Regions from separate parts of the Pseudarthrobacter sp. PvP004 genome, predicted to be linked through region 4. Evidence: riboswitches for the same ligand, from Rfam matches in the RefSeq annotation. Region 4 holds a riboswitch; each other region holds the start of a gene.

What was found. Region 4 has a riboswitch for S-adenosylmethionine ahead of J3A64_RS11015 (homoserine O-acetyltransferase). Riboswitches for the same ligand answer to the same signal wherever they lie in the genome.
Region 1: another riboswitch for S-adenosylmethionine. It lies ahead of J3A64_RS12970 (hypothetical protein); the one in region 4 lies ahead of J3A64_RS11015 (homoserine O-acetyltransferase).
Region 2: another riboswitch for S-adenosylmethionine. It lies ahead of J3A64_RS21025 (DUF1737 domain-containing protein); the one in region 4 lies ahead of J3A64_RS11015 (homoserine O-acetyltransferase).
Region 3: another riboswitch for S-adenosylmethionine. It lies ahead of J3A64_RS03480 (aminotransferase class V-fold PLP-dependent enzyme); the one in region 4 lies ahead of J3A64_RS11015 (homoserine O-acetyltransferase).

The regions. Positions count from the first base shown of each region.
Region 1 is NZ_JAGINL010000001.1:2,896,574-2,900,080, reverse strand. It holds gene J3A64_RS12980 (VIT1/CCC1 transporter family protein) at 1-372, opposite strand, end outside; gene J3A64_RS12975 (hypothetical protein) at 628-819, shown strand; gene J3A64_RS12970 (hypothetical protein) at 816-1,145, opposite strand; SAM riboswitch class IV at 1,162-1,281, opposite strand; gene J3A64_RS12965 (sodium:solute symporter) at 1,637-3,154, opposite strand; gene J3A64_RS12960 (helix-turn-helix domain-containing protein) at 3,421-3,507, shown strand, end outside.
Region 2 is NZ_JAGINL010000001.1:4,601,870-4,605,376, reverse strand. It holds gene J3A64_RS21030 (SulP family inorganic anion transporter) at 1-895, shown strand, start outside; SAM riboswitch class IV at 982-1,093, shown strand; gene J3A64_RS21025 (DUF1737 domain-containing protein) at 1,107-1,373, shown strand; gene J3A64_RS21020 (rhodanese-like domain-containing protein) at 1,370-1,780, shown strand; gene J3A64_RS21015 (O-succinylhomoserine sulfhydrylase) at 1,781-2,989, shown strand; gene J3A64_RS21010 (hypothetical protein) at 3,000-3,507, shown strand, end outside.
Region 3 is NZ_JAGINL010000001.1:770,284-773,790, reverse strand. It holds gene J3A64_RS03490 (ribosome small subunit-dependent GTPase A) at 1-1,064, shown strand, start outside; gene hisN (histidinol-phosphatase) at 1,120-1,932, shown strand; SAM riboswitch class IV at 2,113-2,226, shown strand; gene J3A64_RS03480 (aminotransferase class V-fold PLP-dependent enzyme) at 2,258-3,507, shown strand, end outside.
Region 4 is NZ_JAGINL010000001.1:2,434,703-2,438,209, forward strand. It holds gene J3A64_RS11005 (winged helix DNA-binding domain-containing protein) at 1-334, shown strand, start outside; gene J3A64_RS11010 (hypothetical protein) at 415-804, shown strand; gene J3A64_RS11015 (homoserine O-acetyltransferase) at 828-1,949, opposite strand; SAM riboswitch class IV at 1,965-2,081, opposite strand; gene J3A64_RS11020 (bifunctional o-acetylhomoserine/o-acetylserine sulfhydrylase) at 2,244-3,507, opposite strand, start outside.

The DNA of each region.
Region 1 (3,507 bases), 460 kb from region 4:
GGAGCGGCCTTCAGCGCGCTGCGCAAGGGCGAGCACAAACACGGAGCCGAAGTTACGGGCCAGGAAGCCCAGGAACCGGCTGCGGCTGGACGCTGCCTTGGGCATTCCGGCGTGCTCGCCAAGGAGCTTGAGCCAATGGGCCTCGTGCCTGCCTTCGGCCTCGGCCAAAGCGAGCAGGATTTGGCGTTCTTCGCCGTCGCGCCGCTGGGCAAGCTCCCGGTAGACGGCGGCCTCGGCACGCTCATCGGCCAGGTACTGGCGCCACCGGCGGATGTCCGCGTGCGAGGGAGGCGCGGCTGCTGATTCGGGGGCTGCTGAGCCGGGGGTGGGGTCCGGAGCTGGGCTCGACGAACTGTGGGATTCCTGGTGCATCTGCACTTTGTCTCCTGTGCTGGGTGGGGTAGTTGCGGCCCCATTGCACGCCCCACACTACCGCTTATCCGCGCGGATTTTTGGCTGGTATTCCTCAACTGGAATGTTCGGTGCACCGTAATTTCCTTGACCCTTGCCCGTGCCGGTGCTCAGATGGAAGGACAGGGACGGGGCCCTCCCGCCACTGGATTCTGCATTCGGGTCAACGGGCCGAATCGGCCCGGCAGAACCGGCCCACGAGACGGAGGTTGCACCATGAACACCACCGAATCACACGCCAACTACCCGGAGCGGACAACCATTGAGTCCGACCCGGCCTACGACTACGCCGAAGACCAGGAAGTGGATGAGCCCTGGGTTGAGGAAGTGGACGCCCCCGAGGACGACGAACGTGTGGTCCCCCTCGACGAAACCGAAGAATTCCGCGACGAGGATGAGGAAATCTAGGATGGATGGTCGCGGCTCAGTGTGAAGTGACGTTGGAGGCCCGCCCGCTTCCCGACGGCCGCAACAGTCACCGTCAGCGTCCTTGACGCCTCACACCAGCGCGTCGGCAGTATGGCTTTGGCCAATGCTTGCGCGATCAGCTGCGGCTCGGGATATGCGAACTTCCCTGTCCGGGCCTTTGTCGTGATGGTCACCGTGCCAAGGAAGAGGTCGACGGCGGGAATCACCGGGACCGTGGGCGTTTTCGCCGGGGTTCCTGGTGCTTCCAGGATGCTGGGTGTTTTTGGGGTGCTTGCTGCCGGGGTGGTATCGCCTTGGTACGGCAAGGGACTGCTCCTTGGGAGAGTGCTCTTGCCCGCTCGGTTGTCTCTGGTCCGGGACGGGCCGCTTCCTCATCCGAACCACCCGTGAACATGGGGTTGGTGTGTGGCCAGTCGGAGCTTGGCACCACATCTCTTGAAGCTGGGACCACCCTATCCCATGGCTGCCCGGACGACCCGTTGCGGGGCCCGTTCTGCGGCCTGCTTTGCGCACTTTGGGGTGGTCTTTGCGTGTAGAGCGGGCTTCCAAGGGTGGGGGCATGCGTTGTGGGGCCTGCTTTGCGCGCTTTGGGGTGGTCTTTGCGTGTAGAGCGGGCCTTCCAAGGGGTGGGTGTGTGTTGTGGGGCCTGGTTTGTTGTGCGGCCTGCTTTGCGCGCTTTGGGGTGGTCTTTGCGTGTAGAGCGGGCCTTCCAAGGGTGGGGGCATAACGCAACGGCGGCGCCGCCCCGAAAAGGGGAGGCGCCGCCGTCGAACTTTGTTAGTTTCTTTGTGCCTGCCTAGGAAGCCGGCGTGGTGAGCTCTTCCTCTGCCACGCGGGTGCCGGCCACACGGTCCGTCCACGCCTTCATGACGGCCGGATCGGTGGGCTTGCTCAGCAGCGAGACCACTACGTACACCGCAGCCGAGGCGATCAAACCGAAGTAGATGGGCTCGTTGGCGTAGATGCCGTCAAGAGGAACTTCGGCGTTGATCTCGAGGATGATCATGGTGCCCAGGGTTATCACTGAACCGGCCGCCATGGACCATGCTGCCGCGATGCCCGTTCCGCGCTTCCACACCAAGCCACCGATGATGGCTACCAGCAGGCCGCCCACCAGGATGTCGTAGGCGATGGTCAGAGCGGCCACAACGTCCTTGGTGGAGATGGCGATGATGATGGCTACGATTCCCAGTCCGAGGACCCAGTAGCGGTTGGCCTTGACGTCGTGCTCAGGGTTGTCGGAGTCGGACGTGTCCACCTTCTTGCCGAACCAGCTGGCAACGAAGGGCATGACGTCGGCGCGGGCAACGGTGGCGGCAGCGATCAGTGCGCCGGAAGCCGTGGACATCATGGCGGCGACAGCTGCAGCGAGTACCAGGCCGCCGATGCCGATGGGCAGGAGGCGGGTAGCCACTTCGGCATAGACGTCATCCTTGGCAGCGATCTCCACACCGGAGAGGGCCACGCTGGCAGCCATGCCGATCAGGGCACCGGCGAAGCCGTAAAGGATGCAGTAGACGCCAGCGGTAGCACCGCCCCAACGGGCAACCGTGGGGGTCTTGGCGGTGAAGACGCGCTGCCAGATGTCCTGGCCGATCAGGAGGCCGAGTGTGTAAACGACGAAGTAGGTGATGATCGTCTGAAGGCCGATGCCACCGATGTCGAAGAAGCTCTCATCGACGCGGGCGCGGATGCCGTCGAGGCCACCAGCAGCGTTCAGTGCGAAGGGGAGCATGAGGAAGAAGATTCCCACCGTCTTGATGACGAACTGGACCTGGTCGGCCAAAGTGATGGACCACATGCCGCCGATGGTGGAGTAGACCAGGACGATTGCGCCGCCGATGGCGATGGCGAGCCAACGCTCCCAGCCGAAGAGGACCACGAAAATGGTGGCGTAGGCGCCGGTGGACGTGGCACACAGCATCAGTGTGTAGGCCAACATGACGATGCCCGAGGTCTGGGTTGCGGTGCTGCCGTAGCGGAGAGTCAGCATCTGGGAGACCGTGTAGATCTTGAGCTTCTGGATGGTTCCGGCGAACAGAAGGCTGAGCAACAGCACGCCTGAGCCGATGGCCACCACCAGCCACATGCCGGAAATGCCGAACTTGTAACCGAGGCCGACGCCGCCCACGGTGGATGCGCCACCGAGGACCACTGCGGCCATGGTGCCGGTGTAAAGGAAGGGTCCCAGGCGGCGGCCGGCCACCAGGAAGTCACTGTTGTTCTTGGTGCGGGACTTGCCCCACCAGCCGAATGCCAGCATGGCGAGCAGGTACACCACCACGATTGCGATGTTTATAGCCGAAGATTCCATGAACGGTCCTTGGAGCTGATGCACGGAGGTTGGGGTTTTCGACGATACTCCTGCGAAGCGTCGAAGTCTCTGTGCTGACGATTGGAGATTGGGGATGTGTTGTGTGCCTCACAGACAACACTTGTTGCCTATGAGGATATGTTGTGATGGGAGTAACAGTCAAGATCCTTTGGTCATGCTTCCGCGTATTCTGGCGCTCTTGGCCTGTCTCCCGGCTACTATTGCTCCAATGACAGGGCCACATGACAGGCCTGAAAGGTTCGTGAATGAAGGCTCTACCCGTTGAACCGAGCAATATCCCAGTTGCCATCGGTTCCAGAATCCGCGCAGCCCGGCAAGCGCAGCGCCTCACC
Region 2 (3,507 bases), 2.2 Mb from region 4:
GGCCTTCGCGGACACCGGCGTCCTATCCCAAACATTGGCGGCCAAGGAAGGGAAGAAGGTCTCGGGAAACAGGGAAATGGCGGCGCTCGGGGCAGCCAACGCGGCCACCGGACTGCTGGGCGGATTCCCGATCTCCGGCAGTACCTCCAGAACCCCGGTGGCCGTGGATGCTGGTGCCAAATCCCAGATGACCGGCGTGGTGGGTTCCGTGCTGGTGCTGGCCTTCATGCTGCTGGCTCCCGGAGTGACCGAGTACCTGCCCTCCGCAACGTTGGCCGCCGTCGTCATCGCCGCAGCCATTGCCCTCGCGGACCCGGCCGGCGTGAAGCGGCTCCTCAGCCTGAGCCGCAGCGAATCTGTGGTGATGCTGGCCGCGTTCCTGGGCGTCCTCACCGTTGGGGTACTGCAGGGAATCGTGGTGGCCATTGCGTTGGCGCTTTTGGACTTCGTGCGGAGGGCCTGGGATCCGTACCGGACAGAACTCGGTGCTGAAGAAGGGCTCCCTGGCTATCACGACCTTGAGCGGCACCCCGATGGTGAACGCATCCCGGGACTTCTCATCCTCCGCTTCGATGCGCCGCTGTTCTTCGGTAATGGGCAGGTACTGGCGGCCTTTGTCCGGGAGCAACTTGACGAGGCACCGGATGAGACAACAGATGCCATTACCCACGTCATCCTCGCCGCGGAGCCCATCACCGGGATCGACACTACGGCGCTGGACGACCTCGTCACTTTGGATGAATGGCTGGCAAGCAAAGGCGTGGACCTGGTGTTCGCCGAACTGAAGGGACCTGTGAAAGACAAGTTGATCCATTTGGGCACAGCGGCCCGCTTTACGCCCGACCACTTCTTCCCAACGGTGGGCGCGGCAGTGCGTGCGCTGAAAAACGAATAAGGGATGAGCCGCCGATTACGCAACATGACGGCCCCGCAACAGCCCGCAAGTGCGGCCCGATGCCCGTGGATGTTACGTTTTTCTTGAGTAATGAGCACCAGCGCAAAGCCCTGACTTGCTGGTCGGCAACCCTCTCTCCGGCGGGGTGCCTCAGGTGACTACTCGGCGTATCGACAACTCGTACTGCAAGCGTGACTGAGGAGCACCAGCAATGCCTGAACCCACTGAAGAAAAACTCTCCTACCGCCTGATTACAGGCCCGGATACCCGTGATTTTTGCGAGCGCATCCACAACTCGCTCGCAGAAGGTTACGTGCTCCATGGCAGCCCGGCCGCCACGTTCAACGGCACCGACGTGATCGTTGCCCAAGCCGTTGTCCTCCCTGCCGCGATCGCCAGTGCGGATGCTGCGGTAGCCAACGCCGTCGATCAGCTGGAAAACTACGACGACGAAGCAGCATTTGAGGGCCACGCATGAGCTACGCAGGTGATCTGACCCCGCAGGACGCGTGGGCCAAGCTTCAAGAGGGCGCCATCCTGGTGGACGTCCGCACCGAGGGCGAATGGGCCCACATCGGCATCCCCGATACCAAAGCCACCGAGAACGACCCCCTGTTCATCCAGTGGAATTTGGCCGGCGGCATTCCCAACTCCCGTTTCATCGAGGATCTGCAGCAGCAGGCACCCGAAGACGACGGCGTTGAGCTGGTGTTCCTGTGCCGTTCCGGCCAGCGCTCCATCTCGGCCGCAATCGCCGCAACCCAGGCCGGCTTCACTGCCTACAACGTCCTTGAGGGCTTTGAAGGCGAACCGGACCGCTACGGCGAACGCACCGTTAACGGGTGGAAGAACCGTGGCCTGCCGACGAATTTGGGGACCGAGTAAGTGACTTTCAATCCCGACGCCGCTGGCTGGAGCCCTGACACCCAAGCCGTCCGCGGTGGCCTTGACCGTACCAATTTCCAGGAAACGTCCGAGCCCGTTTTCCTGAACTCCGGGTTCGTTTACGAGTCCGCAGCCGCCGCAGAGCGAGCCTTCACCGGTGAGGACGAACGCTTCGTCTACTCCCGCTACGGCAACCCCTCCGTGGCCACGTTCCAGGAGCGGCTGCGGCTGCTTGAAGGAACCGAAGCGTGCTTTGCGACGGCGTCCGGCATGTCCGCTGTCTTCACCGCTTTGGGTGCCCTGCTGGCTGCCGGCGACCGCGTGGTTGCCGCCCGCTCCCTGTTTGGCTCCTGCTTCGTGATCCTCAATGAGATCCTGCCGCGCTGGGGCGTGGAGACGGTATTCGTGGACGGCCCGGATCTGGAGCAGTGGCGTGAAGCCCTCTCCGAACCCACCACCGCGGTGTTCTTCGAGTCGCCGTCCAACCCGATGCAGGAGATCGTCGATATCGCTGCAGTCAGCGAACTGGCGCATGCCGCCGGGGCGACTGTCGTGGTCGACAATGTCTTTGCCACTCCGCTGCTGCAACGCTGCGGTGAGCTGGGCGCCGACGTGATCGTCTATTCCGGCACCAAACACATCGACGGCCAAGGGCGCGTCCTTGGCGGCGCAATCCTGGGCACCAAGGAATTCATCGACGGCCCGGTCAAGCAGCTTATGCGGCACACCGGTCCTTCGCTGTCCGCGTTCAACGCCTGGGTGTTGACCAAGGGCTTGGAGACCATCGGGCTGCGCGTGAACCACAGCTCCGCGTCCGCTTTGAAGATCGCCGAGTGGTTGGAGCAGCAGCCTGCCATCAGCTGGGTCAAGTACCCGCTGCTGAAGTCGCACCCCCAGTACCAGCTCGCCGCGAAGCAGATGAAGGCCGGCGGTACGGTGCTGACGTTTGAACTCTCGCCTTCAGCCGGTCGTTCAGCCAAGGAGGCAGCCTTTGCGTTGCTTGATGGCCTCAGCGTGATCGACATTTCCAACAACCTGGGCGACTCCAAGTCCCTCATCACGCATCCGGCAACCACCACCCACCGGGCCATGGGGCCGGAGGGCCGCGCGGCCATCGGGCTTTCTGATGGTGTGGTGCGACTGTCCGTGGGACTTGAAGATGTGGGCGACCTTATCTTGGATCTGGAGAAGGCCCTCAAACAGGTCTAACCTTGCTGCCATGAGCGGGAACCATCCGTATCGCCGTGCCGGAGCAGTAATTGTTGCCGGCACGGTGGTGTGGTTCGTCGGAATCTCGCCGGTCTCACGCGTCTACATCACCCCAGACGACGCCGAGCGCCTCCGCATGCTGCAAGCCGGCCAACGCGGCTGGATCACGGGGCAGCACCTTACCGCGGCAGGAACAGTTGCAGTGCCTGTGGGATTCGCAGCCTTCGCCCGTTCCATTCCGGACTCGGGCACCTCACACAGGAAGGCGAAGAAATGGGCTTATGGCGCTGCAGCCGCACTGCTTGCCGGCGCCCCGCTCTTCGTTTCCAGTCTTGCCCGGCGGGCTTCCGATATTGAGGGCTTCGCCTACCGCCGTGGATCCAACGCGCCGTTCCTGGCCTATTCCGGGCTGCATGTTGTGGCGTTGGCCGCGCTCGGCGGGAGCCTTCTATCCTTGCCTGTCAAACGATGGATCGGGGTTACGGCTGCGGCCTCCGCGCCCATCTACGGCGCCATCC
Region 3 (3,507 bases), 1.7 Mb from region 4:
GCAAAAAAGGATCCAGGCCCCGCACCAAGGATCGCCCCAGCCACGACGACGCCGTGATAGGCAGGATCATCACCGTGGACCGCGGGCGCTACAGGGCTATTGTGGGCGAAGATTCCGCACATGAGCGCATCGTGATTGCAGCCCGCGCCCGTGAACTGCGGCGCAATCCCGTTGTCCCTGGCGACTTCGTCGCTTTGGTGGGTGACGTCTCCGGGTCCCCCGACACTCTGGCGCGCCTGGTGCGGGTGGAAGAGCGGAAGACGCTCCTTCGCCGCAGCGCTGATGATACGGACCCCATCGAACGAGTGGTTGTAGCCAATGCCGATCAGCTCGTTGTGGTTGTTGCGGCGGCCAACCCGGAACCACGTACCGGATTTATTGACCGTGCTTTGGTTGCAGCATACGACGCCGGCATCGAGCCGTTGCTGCTTATCACCAAGGCGGACGTCAAGGATCCGGCGGAGCTCCTTGCCAATTACCTGAGCTTGGACTTTCCCGTGATCATCAGCCGTACGGCTGACTCCGAGGCCGGCGGCATCGATGCCCGCTCGGATGATGGACTCTCAGCCCGGCTGGACAAGGACGCCGTCTCCCAGCTCCGCTCACATCTGGGTGGCAAAGTCACCGTCATGCTCGGCCACTCAGGTGTAGGCAAATCCACCATGGTCAATGCACTGACGGGGGCAGAGCGCGCGACTGGCGGCGTCAACGCGGTGACGGGCCGTGGCCGGCACACGTCATCCTCGGCTTTGGCGCTGAAGCTGGACGATGCACCGTCCGGCAGCTGGATCATCGATACTCCCGGCATACGCTCCTTCGGCTTGGCGCATGTGGACCCGGACCGGATCCTCCATTCCTTCCCGGACCTTGAGCCCGGCACGGAAACCTGCGACCGCGGCTGCAAGCACGGTGCCACCGCCACCAATTGCGGGCTTGATGCATGGGTGAACGATGGCCATGCAGGCCCATCAGGAGTGGCGCGGCTGGCCTCCCTGCGCCGCTTGCTGGGTGCAGACCCACGACTCGAAGCGAAAGAGACCAAGGAACTGGGCACCGTCAACTGATCGTTACCGGCTTCACGTCCCCAATGAGGCGAACGATTCAGGATAGTTTGGTGGCATGACCCATCCCGTTTCCACGTACAACGATGACCTGCGCCTTGCCCATGTCCTCGCTGACTCAGTCGATGCCCAGACCATGGATCGCTTCAAAGCGCTGGACCTCAAGATCGAAACCAAGCCCGACCTCACGCCTGTCACTGACGCTGACAAGGCCGCTGAGGAAGCAATCCGCGGTCAGCTGTCCCGCTCGCGCCCACGTGATGCGGTCCTGGGCGAGGAGTTCGGCAGCAGCGGCCACGGCTCGCGCCGCTGGATCATCGACCCCATCGACGGAACCAAGAACTTCGTCCGGGGTGTTCCGGTGTGGGCAACGTTGATCGCCCTCGTGGACGAAGGCGAACCCGTCGTGGGCGTCGTGAGCGCCCCCGCGTTGGGCAAACGCTGGTGGGCTGCCAAGGACATGGGTGCCTACATGGGGCGGTCCCTCGCCTCGGCCACTCGCCTCAAAGTTTCCAACGTCTCCAGCCTGGCAGACGCCTCCATGTCCTACTCAAGCCTTTCGGGCTGGAAGGAAAGGGGCAACCTTGACGAGTTCCTGGACCTCACCGAAGACGTCTGGCGCACGCGTGCCTATGGTGACTTCTGGTCGTACTGTCTCGTGGCCGAGGGCGCAGTGGACATCGCCTGCGAGCCTGAGCTGAACCTTTATGACATGGCAGCACTCGTCCCCATCGTCACTGAGGCCGGCGGCCGTTTCACGTCCCTGGAAGGCGAAGACGGTCCTTTCGGCGGCAATGCACTGGCTACCAACTCGATCCTTCACTCCGAGGTCCTCAAGCGGCTCAACCCCGGCCTGGACGACCTTCTCTAAACTTTTCATCGCCTTGTCTAACCAGTAGGCGACGGAATTTTCGACGGCGGCAGCCCCCTTTTGGGGGTCTCCGCCGTTTTTTATTCGACGAAGCAGGCATTTTGCCTTCCGCGTAACAAAAGGCTTAACAATCGGCAGCGGCTTTGGATGGGCCCCCGGACGTGCTCTAGCCTTTTTACAGGTCACGAGTGCCAGCGCTAAACCCCGGTTTGCTGGCCGGCAACCCTCCATTCGCGGTGGGGTGCCCCGGGTGACGACCCGGCCGGTCCGGAACGGATGCGGCAAGCGCGGATCCCCTCCGGGGGTCCCTCTTGAGTGAGGTCCCATGAGCACTGTCACGTTCGACTCAAACATCATTCCGTCCTTCGCCGCAGAAACCACAGCAGAAACAGCCCCTGCTGCACGGCCGCTGGCGGCTGTTACCGGCGCCGAGTTGCAGGCGCCCCTGATTCAGGGCGGACATGTTCGCTACGCAAACCTCGACTACGGGGCATCGGCTCCGGCGTTGACCATCGTCTCGGCGTACCTCAACGAAGTCCTTCCCTACTACGCGAGTGTCCACCGCGGCGCAGGCTACGCCTCCCAAATCAGCACGTCGGTGTACGAGAACTCCAGGAACATCGTCCGTGACTTCGTCGGTGGGCGGCCGGATGATTCTGTCATCTTCACCCGGAACACCACGGACTCCTTGAACCTGCTGGCCGGGTGCCTTCCGCAGATCGACGGCAAGCCCGCAGGCGAGGTCCTGTACCTGGATATCGAGCACCACGCCAACCTGCTTCCATGGCAGGGTGTACCGCACCGCAGCGTCGTAGCGGCCCCCACCCTGTCCGCCACACTGGACAAACTCCGCGGAGAGTTGGCCCAGGGCGGTGTCAGCCTGCTTGCGGTGACCGGAGCCTCCAACGTCACCGGCGAAATTCTTCCCATCGCAGAACTTGCTTCCCTGGCCCACGAATACGGTGCGCGGATCGTGGTGGATGCCGCCCAGCTCGCTCCGCACCGCCGGATCAATATCACCGAAGCAGACGTCGACTACATTGTCTTCTCCGGACACAAGCTCTACGCTCCCTTCGGCGCCGGCGTCGTGGTGGGCCGTCCCGACTGGCTCGACGCCGGCACTCCGCATCTGGCCGGTGGCGGCGCGGTCCGTGAAGCCCGTTTGGACTCCGTCAACTGGGCGGCCGGCCCCGCACGGCACGAGGGCGGCTCCCCCAACGTGCTGGGAGCCGCAACGCTCGCTCGCGCCACCCAGGTGCTCGCAGGCCTGGACCAGGACGCGTGGCACGCCCACGAGGCTGCCATCCGCTCGTACTTGGTGGAAGGCCTGGAGGCCATCGACGGCGTGACAGTCCACAAGATCTTCACTGACTCCTTGGACACCATCGGTGTGGTCAATTTCTCCGTCGAAGGATTCGACGCCGGATTGGTGGCCGCTTACCTGGCAGCGGAGCACGGCGTGGGCCTGCGAGATGGCCGCTTTTGCGCCCACCCGCTCCTCAAGCGCCTCGGGCTTCCCTCAGGCTCTTTGCGCGCCAGCTTCGGCGTCGGCTCCCGGTTGGAGGACGCCACCAG
Region 4 (3,507 bases):
TCTCACCAACGGCGACGATCCTTCAGCGACGGAGGACCCCGGGCTCCCCCGCCTGGACCTCATTCAGTGCTACGACGAATACGTGATGGGCTACTCACAGTCCCGGCACTTCCTTGGTGGAACGGCGCCATACTTCCCCGAGGACAACGGACCCATGCACGTGGTCCTGCTGAACGGCAGGTTGGCCGGATGGTGGCGCCACAGTTTCTCCGGCATGACCTGCGAACTCGATGTCCGAATGAACCGGCCGGCAACGGCGGAAGAACAAGACGCCTTGGAGGCCGAGGCGGATCGTTACGGCCGGTTCTTGGGCATGGAGACCACGCTGGTGTGAAATAGCCGGGCTGGTTCCGGGAGACGGGCCGCGTCCAAGTGGCAGGACTAAGCTGGGATGAGACCTAGGAGGCCTGCACTGTGAACAATCTGATCTTCTGGATCATCGTCTGCTCGTGGCTGATTCCACTCGGAATCCGCATGTATAACCGCTCCCGGGCGCGTCGGATCCAGAATGACACCTTCCGCGGCCCCGGGTACCCGCCGCGGAATCTGCCGGGCCCGGGGTACCCGCCGCAGAATTACCCCGGGTACCCGTCGGAGCCGATCGTCGTACGCCCCGCGGATGAGACACCGCAGGCCGGGCCGCCGTCGAACTCTTCGTCCCCCACGCCGTTTCCCGCAACGGGAAGCTCGCAGCCGCAAGGCTACCGTGCGCGCAAGCTGGCCGAGCTGGATGCGAAGTTCAGCAACGGCGAGATCGCCATGGAGGATTACATGAAGCAGCGCGGCGACATCATGAACGGCTAGGCCACCCTGAACGTGAGCCTGGTTTAGCCGAAGAAGGCTTCGCGGAGCTGCGCCGAGAGCTGGCCGATCTCGGTGAGGAAGCCATCGTGTCCAATCGGCGCCTCAATGAGGTGGACCGATACGTCTCCCGGGAGTGCCGCGGCGAGTTCCCGCGACTGTGCCGGGAAGTAGAGCCTGTCGCTGTCCACGGCCGCCACAAAGAACTCAGCCTTGGTGCGCGACAATGCCGCTTCCAACGTGCCGCGACCACGAGTGACGTCATGGGACATCAAGGCCTCGGTAATGGCGATGTAGCTGTTGGCATCGAAACGGCGGACCAGCTTTGTCCCCTGGTGGTCCAGGTAGCTTTCCACTTGGTAGCGCCCGCGCTCCCCCAGCACAGCAGCTGTCAGCGGCGTCTCCTGGTGCTGGGCTTGCCGGCCGAAGCGGAAGTCCAACTCCAACGCTGAGCGGTACGTGATGTGGGCGATACGTCGGGCCAACGCCAAACCATGCTCAGGCGCGGTACCGCCGTAGTAGTCGCCGTGATTGAAGTTCGGGTCCTGCCGGATGGCCAGGGTTTGGGCCTGCGCGAAGGCAATCTGCTCGGCCGTGCTGTAGGCGCCCACCGAGATCACGGCGCAGCGCTCCACCCGCTCGGGGAACGTCACGGCCCACTCGAGCGCACGGGCGCCGCCCATCGACCCACCCAACACGGCGTGCCAGGAGTCGATGCCCAAAGCATCGGCAAGGCGTGACTCAGCCACCGTGCTGTCGCGCAGAGTGACCAACGGGAAACGAGAACCCCAGGGCTTGCCATCGGGTGCTGCTGATGATGGGCCGGTGCTGCCGTAACAGCCGCCCACGATGTTGATGGAGATGACGAAGAACTTGTTGGTGTCGATGGTGGCACCTGGTCCAACAAGTTGCTCCCACCAGCCTTCTTCATTCGTGGCGCCGCGGGCTACGTGTGTACTGCCCGTGAGCGCGTGCTGGACGAGTACGGCATTGGATGCGTCGGAGTTCAGCTGCCCCCAGGTCTCGTACGCAAGGACAACGTCGGGAAGGAATCCGCCGGCTTCAAGTTCCAGCGGCCCTATGCCGGCGTACTTGACGATTCCGTCTTCTTCTCCGGATTTTGGAAGGGCTGTAGCAGTAATGGTCATTCCTTTGACACCTTAACCTCGCGCTTGCCCGTCGCCTTGCGTGCGAACAGGCCAGGTCTTCACCCGGGGCACCCCACCGCGGAGGAGGGTTGCCGGCCAGCAAGCCGGGGCTGTGTGCTGGCACTCATGACCTAATACGAAGAGTCTAGGAAATACAGGGCGGTTCTGGCGAAGAATGTGACAACAGTGTGACGGTTTGGGGTGCCTCCGTTCACGAATGAGCACCCTGAACTGCCGCCCGGCGAATAATCGTCGACGCGGGCGGCAGTCGGGCTGAGACTTTGAACCGCGGCGTCAGGCGCCCTTGGCAGCCCGGAAGCCGGCTTCGAGGTCGGCGATGATGTCATCCACGTTCTCGATGCCCACGGACAACCGCACCAGGCCGGGGTTGACGCCTGCAGCCACCTGCTGCTCCACCGTCAACTGACTGTGCGTAGTGGACGCCGGGTGGATGACCAGCGAGCGGACGTCACCGATGTTGGCAACGTGCGAGTGCAGCTCCAGTCCGTCCACAAAGCGCTTGCCCGCTTCTACGCCGCCCTTGATGTTGAAGGCAACAATGGCGCCCGTGCCCTTGGGGCCGTATTTCCGGCCCCGGCTGTACCACGGGCTGGATGGCAGGCCCGCATAGGCGACCGACTCGACGTCGTCGTGGCTTTCAAGCCACTCAGCCACCTTGGTGGCGTTGGCAACGTGACGCTCCACGCGCAGGCTCAAGGTCTCCAAACCCTGGGCAATGAGGAAGGCGTTGAACGGAGACACGGCGGAGCCTAGATCGCGAAGCAACTGGACGCGGGCCTTGAGGATGTAGGAGAGGTTGGCGCCCAGGGCGCCGTCCTTGCCGAGATCCCGGGCATAGACCAGTCCGTTGTAGCTGGGGTCCGGGGTATTGAACCCAGGGAAGCGCTCAGGGTCCTTGCCGAAGTCGAAGTTGCCGGAGTCCACAATCACACCGGCGATTGCTGAACCGTGACCACCCAGGTATTTGGTGGCCGAGTGAACCACGATGTCCGCGCCCCACTCGATGGGACGAATAAGGTAGGGCGTTGACAGGGTGTTGTCGACGATCAGGGGCACACCGGCCTCGTGAGCGGTGCGGGCGATGCCCTCAATGTCCAGCACGTCCTGGCGGGGGTTGGACACAACCTCGCCGAAGAACAGCTTGGTGTTCGGCTGGACGGCGTCACGCCACTGCTCCAGATTGTCGGGGTCCTCCACGAAGGTGACCGCAATTCCGAACTTCTTCAGCGTGTGCGCCAGCAGGTTGTACGTGCCGCCGTACAGGCTGGGGCTCGCCACGATGTGGTCCCCGGCCTCAGCGATGTTCAGGATGGCGAACGTCTCCGCGGCCTGTCCGGAGCTGAGCAGAAGTGCCCCCAGGCCACCTTCAAGGCTCGCGACCCGCTGCTCCACAACATCCTGCGTCGGGTTGCCGATCCGGGTGTAGATGGGTGCAAGCTCCGCCAACGCGAAGCGGTTGGCAGCACTCTCGGCACTGGGGAACACGAAGGACGTGGTCTGGTAGATCGGAAGCGAGCGAGCTCCGGTGGCGGCGTCA